3 regions of the Neorhizobium descurainiae genome follow, and region 1 is predicted to be linked to each of the others. Evidence: predicted binding sites of a transcription regulator. Region 1 holds the regulator's gene; each other region holds the start of a gene.
The links. The regulator HrcA, encoded in region 1, represses chaperone genes, less so after heat shock. The targets are predictions, from matches to a motif close to GTTAGCACTCNCNNNNNGNGAGTGCTAAC.
Positions count from the first base shown of each region.

Region 1 (4,558 bases):
CTCATGCGGAAGCAGACGTGACCCGGACCGGTCGCGCCATGCGGCGGCACGGGCAGCGCATCGGCCGGCGGCGGCTTTATCGTTTCGGCCGGATTGAAGATCAAGAGGATGCCCGGGCCCGAGCGGAAGAAGACGTGGCGATTGCCGGCGCGCAGCACTTTTTCGAGCCCGAGCACGCCGCCGTAGAAAGCTTCCGCCGCGTCGAGGTCGTCGGCATAGAGCGCGGTTTCGAGAATGCCTTCGATCATTATTCCCTTTCCTTGCCCCAGCCCCTCATCCGCTTGCCGGCACCTTCTCCCCGCTTGCGGGGAGAAGGGTATATGCCGCACCGTTTTCGCAGATGCGACGTTTCGCGGGGCACGTTCCCTCTCCCTTCAGAACGGGGAGAGGGTTAGGGTGAGGGGCAATCTTATGCGATCGCCTGCTTCTGCAGCGCCACCAGTTCCTGCGTACCCGCCTGCGCCAGCGCCAGGAGCTGCAGGAATTCTTCCTGGCTGAAGGGCGCGCCTTCCGCCGTTCCCTGCACCTCGACAATGCCGCCGGCACCGGTCATGACGAAATTGGCGTCGGTCTCGGCCGCAGAATCCTCAAGGTAATCGAGGTCGATCACCGGCTGGCTGGCGAAGATGCCGCAGGAGATCGCCGCCACGTGATCCTTCAGCACCTTCTCGACCTTGATCATCGAGCGTGCTTCCATCCATTTCAGGCAGTCGTAGAGCGCCACCCAGCCGCCGGTGATCGAGGCGGTGCGGGTGCCGCCATCCGCCTGGATGACGTCGCAATCGACGGTGATCTGCCGCTCGCCGAGCGCTTCGAGATCGATGACGGCGCGCAGCGACCGGCCGATCAGACGCTGGATTTCCTGCGTGCGGCCACCCTGCTTGCCGGCGGCGGCCTCGCGCTTCATGCGTTCGCCGGTGGCGCGCGGCAGCATGCCGTATTCCGCGGTCACCCAGCCCTTGCCGCTGTTCCGGAGCCACGGCGGCGTCTTGTCCTCGAGGCTTGCGGTGCAGAGCACATGCGTGTCCCCGAATTTCACGAGGCAGGAGCCCTCCGCGTGCTTCGAAAAATTGCGCTCGAAAGAGACCTTGCGCATCTGGTTCGTCTGTCTGCCTGAAGGCCGCATGCTTTGCTCCCTGGATTTCGGTTTCTGCCTTCTAAAGCAATTCCAGGAAAAGTGCGAAGCGGTTTTCCGTCCGGAATTGCGAAATCTGGAAATCCCGCGCATGCCTTTGCCGGGGGGCCTGCTTTTTGAACGGCCGTGATGACGGCTTGGCTGATTTTCCCTTTTGCGAAGACGCGGGCGAATGACTATATTTTCCGGAAGGATCAACAGAGTGGTGAAGGTTTAGATGGGTTTTTCGGCACCGGCGGGTAGGGAGAGCGGCTCTGTGCTCGATGACCGTTCGCGCGAAATTTTCCGTCGCATCGTCGAGAGCTATCTCGAAACCGGTGAGCCGCTCGGCTCCCGCAACCTCTCCCGCCTGCTCCCCATGTCGCTTTCGCCGGCGTCGGTGCGCAATGTGATGAGCGACCTGGAGGAACTGGGCCTCATCTATTCGCCGCATATCAGCGCCGGCCGGCTGCCCACCCAGTCGGGCCTGAGGTTCTTCGTCGATGCCTTCATGCAGGTCGGAAACCTGTCGGAGGAGGAGCGCGCCAGCATCGACCGGCAGATCCGCCCCGCCGACCGCGACCAGCCGATGGAAAGCCTGATGGCGGAGGCGAGCCTGGTTCTGTCAGGCATGTCGCGCGGCGCCGGCCTCGTCATCACCGCGAAAAGCGATCCCGTGCTGAAACATGTCGAGTTCATCCGTCTGGAGCCCACCAAGGCGCTCGCGGTGCTCGTCGGCGATCACAACCAGGTGGAGAACCGCATCATCGAGCTGCCGGCGGGCGTGACGTCGTCGCAGCTCACCGAGGCGGCCAATTTCCTCAACGCGCATCTGACCGGCCAGACGCTGCCGGAACTGCGCAGCCAGCTGAAGAAGCTCAAGGACGAGGTGCAGGGCGCGCTCTATGCTCTCTCGCAGGATCTTGTGGAACGGGGTTTGGCCGTCTGGTCGGGAGACAGCGAGGAAGGCAAGCCGAGCCAGCTTATCGTCCGTGGCCGCGCCAACCTCCTTCAAGGCCTCGACGATACGGCCGATCTGGACCGCCTGCGCCTTCTCTTCGACGATCTCGAAAAAAAGGACAGCCTGCTCGAAATCCTCGACCTTGCCGAGCGGGGGCCGGGGGTACGCATCTTCATCGGTTCGGAAAACAAGCTTTTTTCGCTCTCGGGCTCTTCGCTCATCGTGGCGCCCTATCGCGACGGCGAGGATCGCATCATCGGCGCGGTCGGCGTCATCGGTCCGACGCGGCTCAACTATTCCCGCATCGTGCCGATGGTGGATTATACGGCCCAGCTGTTGGCAAGGCTGTCGCGCTGATCTCCGAGAGCCTTAGCCCAAGTTTCCCGTCAAGCCTTGATTTTTTCACCTTAAACCTCGATATCGGGCACAAAACTGAGCCCAGAAATCCAAGCAAGAATAACCGGAGACCGTCATGACCGACGAAACCAAGAAGAACGGACCTGACGCAACTGCCGCCGAAAACACGGCGGAAGCTGTGGCGTCTGCTCTCGAGGACGCGGCCACGGAGAATGCCGCGGAAACCAAGGCCCCGGAGGCAGTCCAGGAGCCTGACCCGCTTGACGTGCTGAAAAATGAGAATGCCGAATTGCGCGATCGCTTCCTGCGGCTTGCCGCCGAGATGGACAACCTGCGCCGCCGCACGGAGCGCGACGTGAAGGATGCCAAGTCCTATTCCGTAGCGGGCTTCGCGCGCGACATGCTCGCCGTTTCGGACAACCTGCGCAGGGCGCTGGACGCCGTCCCGACCGAGATACGCGCCGGTGCCGATGCCACGTTGAGCACGCTTCTCGAAGGCGTGGAAATGACCGAGCGCTCCATGCTCTCGGCGCTGGAGCGGCACGGCGTGAAGAAGATCGAGGCGGAGGGCCAGAAGTTCGATCCGAACTTCCATCAGGCCATGTTCGAAATCCCGGACGCCACGGTGCCGAACAACACGGTCGTTCAGGTCGTCCAGGCCGGCTTCACGATCGGCGAACGCGTTCTGCGCCCAGCCATGGTCGGGGTCGCCAAAGGCGGTCCGAAGCCGGAAGCGTCTGCGGCCACCGAAACGGCGGGCGAGAACAAGGCCTGACCGGCGGCCCGCAACCTTTCCTCCGTCCTGCCCGGGCTGTCCCGGGCGAAGACGCCTAATGCGCCGTCTCCAGCGCCTTGCTGGCGAGTGTCCTGATCATTTCCAGCTCCTTGCGCAGGTGGTCGCGAGTCCTTCGGTCCGCCTCCCCGATCGGGCTGTCTTCATCGCCGGCGATCGTGAAGATCAGGTCCAGCTCGTCGAGCAGATCGGGATCCTTGATCGCAAGAAGCGTGATCAGTGCTTTCAGCAGTTTGTCATTGGCCGCAATGCGGGCACGCGCTTCATCGTTCATGGCTGCCTCCACAGCTAACTGAGGAGATGTGGCAGGCGGCCGAAAAGGCAAAGGGGGTCTTGTCGGGCGTTCGGCTCCCGCGCCATGCAGACGATGCTGGAGAAGCTTCGAAAAAACCAAAACCGCCCGGCGCCTTTCCGGCGGCCGGGCGGCTCGTCTCGTCCCCACGAAAGCCCGTTTGCCGTCAGGCGGCGTGGTTGGCCTGCTCCTCGTTGAGGAAGGCGTAGATCGCCGAGGCGGAATCGGTCTTGCGCAGCTTCGCCACCAGTTCCTGGTCGCGCAGCACGCGGGCGATGCGCGACAGCGCCTTCAGATGGTCGGCGCCCGCACCTTCCGGCGCGAGCAGCAGGAAGACCAGGTCGACCGGCTCGTCGTCGAGCGCTTCGAAATCGACCGGCGCTTCGAGGCGTGCGAAAATGCCCTTGATCGAGGAGATGCTGTTGAGCTTGCCGTGCGGAATGGCGATGCCGTGGCCGACGCCGGTGGAGCCGAGCCTCTCCCGCTGCAGGATGACGTCGAAGATTTCCCGTTCGGCAACGCCGGTGAGCTTGGAAGCTTTCGCCGCCAGTTCCTGCAGAAGCTGCTTTTTGGAATTCACTTTGAGGGCAGGAATAATCGCATCTTGCTGCAGTAAATCTGCCAATGCCATTCTCGTCATCCTTTGTGCCGCAAGAGCTTTGCTCCAGGCGAAGGGGAGCGCCGCTGCCGACGCTCTCCCCAAGATTGTTCAGTTTTTGATATTGGTGGAATCGATCCAGCCAATATTGCCGTCGTTGCGGCGGTAAACGATGTTCAGCTCTTCCTTGCCGGGGCTGCGGAACAGAAGAACCGGTTCGTCGGTCATGTCCAGCGCCATCACGGCGCTTGCCACCGACATTGTCTTCAATTGTTTCGAGCTTTCGGCAACGATGGTCGGCGCGAAATCCTCGGGCACTTCATCCGCTTCATCCGGTACGCGATCCATGACGGTGTAGGCGATTTCCGTATGGCCGTTCATGTGGTTGCCCGCATGATGGTCCTTGAGCCGCCGCTTGTAGCGGCGCAGCCGCTTCTCGATCC
Region 1 is NZ_JBLFFK010000017.1:65,729-70,286, forward strand. Features, by position in the region: gene ACMGE0_RS24155 (VOC family protein) at 1-248, opposite strand, end outside; gene rph (ribonuclease PH) at 410-1,126, opposite strand; gene hrcA (heat-inducible transcriptional repressor HrcA) at 1,353-2,432, shown strand; gene grpE (nucleotide exchange factor GrpE) at 2,548-3,207, shown strand; gene ACMGE0_RS24175 (hypothetical protein) at 3,263-3,499, opposite strand; gene ptsN (PTS IIA-like nitrogen regulatory protein PtsN) at 3,684-4,148, opposite strand; gene hpf (ribosome hibernation-promoting factor, HPF/YfiA family) at 4,227-4,558, opposite strand, start outside.

Region 2 (4,558 bases), on a different contig from region 1:
GCGAGCCACGATGGCTTCACGTCGGATATCTGACTTTGGCTGCAACTGATCACGAACGGAGTGCAGCCAATGAGGGCTCGCCGGCGAACGTCGGCGAGCTTTCCGGCATTCCAGATTTGAATTGAGCTCGTGTGTCGATCAGCCGGATGCGAAGGGCCGGCAGCGGAGCCGGCCCCTCGTCAACAAAAAGGGCGGTCCGAAGACCGCCCTCTATTCCGGAGACCGGAATGGATGGATGAGTGACGGCTTTCGCCTATCACATCATGTCCATGCCGCCCATTCCGCCCATGCCGCCCGGCATGCCGGCCGGAGCGTCCTTCTTCGGCAGCTCGGCGATCATGGCTTCCGTGGTGATCAGCAGCGAAGCAACCGAAGCGGCATTCTGCAGGGCGGTGCGGACGACCTTGACCGGATCGACGATGCCGAGCTGGATCAGATCGCCGTATTCGCCGGTCTGGGCGTTGTAGCCGTAGTTGTCTTCGTTCTTGTCGAGGATCTTGCCGACGACGATCGAAGCTTCGTCACCTGCGTTTTCGGCGATCTGGCGGACCAGCGACTGCAGCGCCTTGCGGACGATGTTGATGCCGGCTTCCTGGTCGTCGTTGGCGCCCTTGACGGCGATCTTCGTGGAGGAGCGAAGCAGGGCGACGCCGCCGCCAGGCACGATGCCTTCCTGAACGGCCGCGCGGGTGGCGTTCAGAGCGTCGTCGATACGATCCTTCTTTTCCTTCACTTCGACTTCCGTCGAGCCGCCGACGCGGATGACGGCAACGCCGCCGGCGAGCTTGGCGAGGCGCTCCTGGAGCTTCTCACGGTCGTAGTCGGAGGTGGTTTCCTCGATCTGGGCCTTGATCTGGTTGACGCGGCCCTCGATGTCGGACTTGGCACCGGCGCCGTCCACGATCGTGGTGTTTTCCTTGGAGATCGAGACCTTCTTGGAACGGCCGAGCATGTCGAGCGTGACGTTCTCGAGCTTGATGCCGAGGTCTTCGGAAATGACCGTGCCGCCCGTCAGGATGGCGATGTCTTCCAGCATGGCCTTGCGGCGGTCGCCGAAGCCCGGAGCCTTGACGGCAGCGATCTTGAGGCCGCCGCGCAGCTTGTTGACGACGAGCGTCGCGAGGGCTTCGCCTTCGACGTCTTCAGCGATGATGAGGAGCGGCTTGCCGGTCTGGACGACGGCTTCGAGAACCGGGAGCATCGCCTGGAGGTTTGAGAGCTTCTTCTCGTGCAGGAGGATGAAGGCATCTTCCAGGTCTGCAACCATCTTTTCCGGATTGGTGACGAAGTAGGGCGAGAGATAGCCGCGGTCGAACTGCATGCCTTCGACGACTTCGAGTTCGGTCTCGGCGGTCTTGGCTTCCTCGACGGTGATCACGCCTTCATTGCCGACCTTCTGCATGGCTTCGGCAATGTCGAGGCCGATCTGGCGCTCGCCGTTGGCCGAAATCGTGCCGACCTGGGCGACTTCTTCCGAGGTGTTGATCTTCTTGGCCTTGGCGGCGAGGTCCTTGACGACTTCGGCGACGGCGAGGTCGATGCCGCGCTTCAGGTCCATCGGGTTCATGCCGGCTGCAACGGCCTTGCCGCCTTCGCGAACGATGGCCTGGGCGAGAACGGTTGCGGTCGTGGTGCCGTCGCCGGCGATGTCGTTGGTCTTCGAAGCGACTTCGCGGACCATCTGGGCGCCCATGTTCTCGAACTTGTCGTCCAGTTCGATTTCCTTGGCGACCGATACGCCGTCCTTGGTGATGCGCGGAGCGCCGAAGGACTTGTCGATGATGACGTTGCGGCCCTTCGGACCGAGCGTCACCTTGACCGCGTCAGCGAGAATGTCGACGCCGCGCAGCATCTTTTCGCGCGCAGTGCGGCCGAACTTGATTTCTTTAGCTGCCATTTTGAGAACTCCTGAAAAGAGGTGTCAGCGATGTTTCGGTGAAAGCAACCGGCCGGAAATCAGCCGATGATGCCCATGATGTCGGCTTCCTTCATGATCAGAAGGTCTTCGCCGTTAAGCTTGACTTCGGTGCCGGACCACTTGCCGAAGAGAACGCGATCGCCGACCTTGACGTCGAGCGCGACGACCTTGCCGGTTTCATCGCGGGCGCCGGAGCCGACGGCGACGATTTCGCCTTCCTGCGGCTTTTCCTTGGCGGTGTCCGGAATGATGATGCCGCCCTTGGTCTTCTCCTCGGACTCAACGCGGCGAACGACGACGCGATCGTGCAGGGGGCGGAAATTGGTGCTTGCCATTGTCTAATCCCTCGATCAAATGACATTGACGGATCCAGCGGACCCGTATCGCTTGTTTGTTAGCACTCATACCCGGAGAGTGCTAGCGGGGTCGAGATAAGGGCGGTCGGCGGTTGAGTCAAGAATGGCTGTGAAATTTTCAGGACCGCCGTGAGGTCATGGAAAATATGCTTAACGCCTCGGGTATCCGGCTGCGCCGCGCGCGGCGAGCGGACTGCGGAGTTCAAGTGGATCTGCCTCCTGGGCCGCCAAACCGGCATGATGCACCGGACTTTGGTGGAAGAAAGGCGCCGGCTCCCGAAAGAGCGCTTTTCCCGCAGGGCCGTTCCGCCGGCCGCTTTTCCTTCCATTCTCTCTTGTAATCTTTCCGGGGGTTTGCCATGTGACCCAGGACTTTGGAGATGGGGCGGTTACATGGCAAGGCGCATCGGCAGTTTGGGCGAGATCATCGGCGATTACGACGTCGTTCTTTCGGACGTCTGGGGCGTCGTGCACAATGGCGTCGAGCCCTTCCAGCAATCCTGCAAGGCACTTGCGGCCGCCCGCGAAGCCGGCGCGACGGTCGTGCTGATCACCAATTCGCCGCGCCCGGCGCCCGGCGTCATCGAGCAGATGCGCGCGCTCGGCGTGCCGGACGGCACCTACGACCGTATCGTCACGTCCGGCGACGTCACCAGGCATCTGATCGTCGAAGGTCCCCAGAAGGTCTTTCTGATCGGGCCGGACCGAGACCTCAACCTGTTCGACGGTCTCGGCGTCGACGTGGTCCCGGCGGACGAGGCGGACTGCATCGTCTGCACCGGTTTCTTTGACGACGAGAAGGAAGTGCCGGAAGACTATACCGGGATGCTGACCGCTTTCGCCAGGCGCGACGTGCCGCTGATCTGCGCCAATCCGGATCTCGTGGTCGAGCGCGGCCACAAGATCATCCCCTGTGCCGGAGCGGTCGCCGCCTATTACGAAGAGCTTGGCGGCAAGACCCGCGTCGCAGGCAAGCCGCACAAGCCGATCTACGAGGAGACGCTGGCGGCCGCCCGCGAGGTGCGCGGCGATTTCCCGATGGACCGGGTGCTGGCGATCGGCGACGGCATGCCGACCGACGTGCGCGGCGCGCTCGCATACGGCCTCGACCTGCTCTATATCAGCAGCGGCATCCATGTGGCGGAATACACCGTTAACGGCCAGACCGACGAGGCGATCCTCAACGCCTGGCTGAAGCGGGAGAACGCCGCGCCGAAATACTGGATGCCGCGTCTTGCATAGCCCCAGGCGCTTTTGGGCGCCCCTTGGGCATTCTTGGGCCTGAACCGGAATCCTGCCGCATGACCGTATTCCATCGCAATGAGAAGAAGGAGCCGCTGCCCGACGCGCTGAAGGGCGGCGTGATCGCCATCGGCAATTTCGACGGCGTGCATCGCGGCCACCGCAGCGTGCTGGAGCGGGCATTGGCATTGGCGGAAGAACGCGGCGTGCCGGCGCTGGTGCTGACCTTCGAGCCGCATCCTCGGAGCGTTTTCCGTCCCGACGAGCCGGTCTTCCGGCTGACGCCAGCGCCGCTGAAGGCGAGGCTGCTGGAGGCCATGGGCTTCCGTTCGGTGATCGAATATCCCTTCACCCGGGAATTCGCGACCCGCTCGGCCGAAGAATTTATCCAGACGATCCTGGTCGACTGGCTCCATGCGAGCGCAGTCGTGACCGGCTTCGATTTCCACTTCGGCAAGGGCAGGGAAGGCGGTCCGGCCTTCCTGATGGCATCGGGCGAAAGGCATGGTTTCACCGTCTCGTTGGTCGATGCCTTCCGCGACGAGAATGCCGAGGTGATTTCGTCGAGCCGCATCCGCGCCCTGCTGGCCGAAGGTGACGTCGCCGGCGCGGCGGGCCTGCTCGGCTACCGCTACACGGTCGAGGCGGAGGTGATCGGCGGCGAGAAGCTTGGGCGCCAGCTCGGCTTCCCGACCGCCAACATGCAGCTTCCGCCCGAAGCCGAACTCAAGGCCGGCATCTATGCGGTGCGTTTCCGCCGTGCCGACGGCACGCTTTACGACGGCGTGGCGAGCTACGGCCGCCGCCCCACGGTGACGGAAAACGGCTTGGCCCTGCTCGAAACCTATGTCTTCGATTTTTCCGGAAGCCTTTACGGCGAAACCTGTTCCGTCTCCTTCTTCGGCCATCTGCGCGACGAGCTGAAATTCGACGGGCTCGATCCGCTTGTCGCCCAGATCAGGCGTGACGAGGAAGAGGCGCGGGCTCTGCTTTCCGGTGTCAGGCCAATCGGGGAGCTGGACGCGAAGATCGCGTTTTAGGG
Region 2 is NZ_JBLFFK010000006.1:170,365-174,922, reverse strand. Features, by position in the region: gene groL (chaperonin GroEL) at 257-1,897, opposite strand; gene groES (co-chaperone GroES) at 1,957-2,253, opposite strand; gene ACMGE0_RS13440 (TIGR01459 family HAD-type hydrolase) at 2,668-3,516, shown strand; gene ACMGE0_RS13435 (bifunctional riboflavin kinase/FAD synthetase) at 3,576-4,556, shown strand; gene ACMGE0_RS13430 (RES family NAD+ phosphorylase) at 4,553-4,558, opposite strand, start outside.
Region 2: a site for HrcA is predicted at 2,312-2,340, ahead of groES (co-chaperone GroES). Genes of this name have one in related genera too.

Region 3 (4,558 bases), on a different contig from region 1:
TCGAAGGTCGCCGTCCTCTGGTCCCTCCTGACGACGCTGTCGCGTTCGCATATCGCGATCACGAGGATCAGGAGGAGTACGGAAGCCAGCCGTTGCCCGAAGAGCTCAAGGCGATTGACCTGCCCGCCCTCCGCGCGATGGGGATCGAGGCTGCCGCGCGCGAAGCGATCACCCACCTGACGCGTCCGGAACTGGACGGCTTCTTCATCCATCTCGACGCCGACTGCCCCGACGACGCCATCATGCCGGCTATCGACTTCCTTGCCGGTTGGCGGGTTATCGTGGGAGGAGCTCGTGACCGCGATCCGGATCGCGATGGGGAGCGGCAAGGCAGTCGGCATCGAAATCAACATCTACAACCCGCGCCTTGACGAAGATGGCATCGCCGGGCGCGGCCTGGCTGACGCAATAGCTGCAGCGCTTGGAACGGCCGCGTCATGAACATGGCGAGCAACTCTGCCTTTCGGGCGCAGCAGTGTATATTCTGCATGGCAAATTATAGCTTCATCAATTTCTGCCTCGAACGAATTAAAATCGTCGCTGAACGGCAGCCACCCGACAAATGCGCCCGACAACGGATTTTCACTCCGGCCCATTGCGGCCCTTCACGACCGGTGCCAAATAGTTTGATGACAGACGAACAACAGCCAGCGCCCGATGGTGTGCAGATCCAGCTTTCTCCAGAGGAAGCCCTGTTCCTCTTTGGTTTGCTCTCTCGGTGGTGCGAACAAGGTAGCGCGCCTACGCCAGAAGCATCGTGTTTTGAAAGCACTGCCGAAGGCGCGGTGCTACACGGGTTATTAGCCGATCTGGAGACGCAGCTGGTTGCCCCATTCAAGGCAGATTACAGCGACCTGCTGGAGGAAGCTCGCAATCGCCTACAAGCATCTTGGGACTATCCAACGTTGAGAGGCTAGATTCTCGAAACGTTCGGCGCCATGGCTTCAATCCGTCATTGGATCAGAGATCAGGCGTATCAGAGTTCCGTCATTCGCCGCAGCGCTGATTGCCGTTGCGATCAGCCGGAGCGGTCCGCGCGCGATAAGCGCCTCTGGCGAAGGGCGTTTTCCGGGGCTCGCAACACCCAATTCCTGCGATTGGTGGAACACGCAATACCAAAGTTGGCAGCATAATCAGCTATCGGGGTTGGTCCGAAGTGAACTCTAACTAAAAACGTACAAGAGTGCGCTAATGGAGAGAGTAACTCATCATCCTGTAGGGATGTATCGCATTGAACTGTGAGATCATAGCCGTCGCCTGCTGCAATACGCGCTCGGCATTTTGAGAATTATCTCTGGCAAGTTCGTCAGCGTTGACGCGGATTATCTGTGCCATATTGCTGGAAAGCGCCGCAAAGTGCCTGTCGCCTTCGATGAAGGCCTCACGTGCTGTACTTTCGAGGGCGCGGGCGATATCGGAGAGGACCTCCTCGCGTTCCTCAATGTCGAGGTCTTTGATGAATTTGATCTTCTCTTCCATATCAGTCTCACTCTGAACAGACGTGGGATATCGACCGAACTCATCAAGCCTCGGTCGTCGAAGAGCTAGGAAGGGAAAATTTCCGTTTCAAGTCTCAGTGCAGCTTGAACTCGCCCTCTACGCTGCGCCATTCGTTGGGACCGATCAGGCGCTGATGGGTGTAGCGGACGGAATGCAGTGGCCCATCAAGGCTGGCCTGCCAGAAGTCCAGGAACTTGTGCATCTCGGGAAAATCGGGAGCCAGATCGTAGTCCTGCCAGACGTAGGTCTGCAGCACGGACTCGAAATCGGGAATGCGGTAGAGGATGTGTGCGGTAGTGAGGCCGTAGCCGTTCAGTTGCCGTTCCAGATCCGATGAGAATTGCATGCTTCATCTCCGTTTCATGACACTTCCAAGTTGGCGCAAAATTTTGTGGCCATCAACGGCTTTTCCAACGCCGCACGCCAGTTTGTTGTTCCTTTCCAGCTAGTTAGCAGCATATAGGTATGAGTGCTATTTTTTTCGTTTCATCCTCTTGAAATCGAAAAATCGCAAAACCAGATCATTTCGCGCAAAACGCTCGACCGAGGTTTTGTACCCGCCCGGATTGGTCATCCGGTCCGGTGGGGGGAACAACGTCATTATTGTTTGTCCATCGGAGGAAAACATGTCGTTCCGACCGCTCCATGATCGCATTCTCGTCCGCCGGGTCGAATCCGAAGAGAAGACCAAAGGCGGAATCATCATCCCCGATACCGCCAAGGAAAAGCCGCAAGAAGGCGAGGTCGTCGCCGTCGGTCCCGGCGCGCGCAATGACGCCGGTCAGATCCAGGCGCTCGACGTCAAGGCAGGCGACCGCATTCTGTTCGGCAAATGGTCCGGCACCGAGATCAAGATCGATGGCGAAGACCTGCTGATCATGAAGGAAAGCGACGTCATGGGCATCATCGAAGCCCAGGCCGAGCAGAAAAAGGCTGCCTGAGCAATCAACGCCACGAACCATCAGTCAGATAGCTGCCTATTGAGGAGTTAAAGAAATGGCTGCGAAAGAAGTCAAGTTCCACACCGATGCCCGTGAACGCATGCTGCGAGGGGTCGATGTGCTGGCCAATGCGGTAAAGGTCACCCTCGGCCCCAAGGGCCGCAACGTCGTGATCGACAAGTCCTTCGGCGCCCCGCGCATCACCAAGGATGGCGTTTCCGTCGCCAAGGAAATCGAACTGGAAGACAAGTTCGAGAACATGGGCGCCCAGATGCTGCGCGAAGTGGCGTCGAAGACCAATGATCTGGCCGGCGACGGCACGACCACCGCGACCGTGCTTGCCCAGGCGATCGTCAAGGAAGGCGCCAAGGCAGTCGCTTCCGGCATGAACCCGATGGATCTGAAGCGAGGCATCGATCTCGCCGTCGACGCCGTTGTCAAGGAACTGAAAGCCAATGCGCGCAAGATCACCAGCAATTCCGAGATCGCCCAGGTCGGCACCATCTCGGCCAATGGCGATTCCGAGATCGGCCGTTATCTTGCCGAAGCAATGGAGAAGGTCGGTAACGAAGGCGTCATCACCGTCGAAGAAGCCAAGACCGCCGAGACCGAACTCGAAGTCGTCGAAGGCATGCAGTTCGACCGCGGCTACCTCTCGCCCTACTTCGTCACCAATCAGGACAAGATGCGGGTCGAACTGGACGATCCCTATATCCTGATCCATGAGAAGAAGCTGTCCAACCTGCAGGCGATGCTCCCTGTATTGGAAGCGGTCGTCCAGTCCGGCAAGCCGCTCCTCATCATCGCTGAAGACGTCGAAGGCGAAGCCCTTGCGACCCTGGTCGTCAACAAGCTGCGTGGTGGCCTGAAGATTGCTGCTGTCAAGGCGCCTGGCTTCGGCGACCGCCGCAAGGCGATGCTGGAAGACATCGCCATCCTGACGGGCGGCACGGTGATCTCCGAAGAGCTCGGCATCAAGCTCGAGAATGTCACGCTGAACATGCTTGGCCGGGCGAAGAAGGTAGCAATCGAGAAGGAAAACACCACCATCGTCGACGGCGTCGGTTCCAAGGCGGAAATCGATGGCCGCGTTGCGCAGATCCGCGCCCAGATCGAGGAGACCACCTCCGATTACGACCGTGAGAAGCTGCAGGAGCGCCTGGCCAAGCTCGCCGGCGGCGTTGCCGTCATCCGCGTCGGCGGCTCGACGGAAGTCGAAGTGAAGGAAAAGAAGGATCGCGTCGACGATGCGCTGCATGCCACCCGTGCAGCCGTCGAGGAAGGCATCCTGCCGGGCGGCGGCGTCGCGCTGCTGCGTGCCGTCAAGGCGCTCGACAATCTCGCCGCCGCCAACCAGGACCAGAAGGTCGGTATCGAGATCGTTCGCCGTGCGATCGAGGCTCCGGTCCGCCAGATCGCCGAGAACGCCGGTGCGGAAGGCTCTGTCATCGTCGGCAAGCTGCGCGAGAAGACGGACTTCTCCTACGGTTGGAATGCCCAGACCGGCGAATACGGCGACCTTTATGCTCAGGGCGTCATCGACCCGGCCAAGGTCGTGCGCACGGCGCTCCAGGATGCCGCTTCGGTTGCCGGTCTTCTGGTCACAACGGAAGCCATGATCGCCGAAAAGCCCAAGAAGGAAGCTGCTCCGGCCCTGCCCGCCGGCGCCGGCATGGACTTCTAAGGCGCTTGCTGCCAGAGGCTCGGCCCACCTTGAGGGGCGAGCCTCACCCCACCGCTGAATAAGTTCCATCGGTCAAGGTCAATGGAGCGAGGCCATGAGAAAGGAAAGCATCAGCAATTCGATACCGGAGAATGCCACAGCCGCGATCAGCGCGGCGCATCTGCTTCATCCAGCCAAACACTTCGATCACCCGCGTGATGTGCTTGCCGCCGACGACATCGGTAATGACGAGAAGCGGGCCATTCTCGCGTCGTGGGCATCCGATATCTTTGCCATCGAGTCCATCCCGGCCCTTCGACTTCATCCCGGCACGGATAAAGCCGTCCCCTATGACGAGATCATTGAAGCGCTGAAGACGTTGGACAAGGACGATGAGCAATGCGAGGAGCAAGGCTCGTCTCCTCCCTTCAATGTCCACAGGCCCCATCGCCGG
Region 3 is NZ_JBLFFK010000002.1:577,659-582,216, forward strand. Features, by position in the region: partial or broken gene ACMGE0_RS06415 (arginase family protein) at 1-441, shown strand, start outside; gene ACMGE0_RS06420 (hypothetical protein) at 438-917, shown strand; gene ACMGE0_RS06425 (hypothetical protein) at 1,189-1,479, opposite strand; gene ACMGE0_RS06430 (usg protein) at 1,574-1,846, opposite strand; gene groES (co-chaperone GroES) at 2,127-2,441, shown strand; gene groL (chaperonin GroEL) at 2,497-4,125, shown strand; gene ACMGE0_RS06445 (hypothetical protein) at 4,220-4,558, shown strand, end outside.
Region 3: a site for HrcA is predicted at 1,949-1,977, ahead of groES (co-chaperone GroES). Genes of this name have one in related genera too.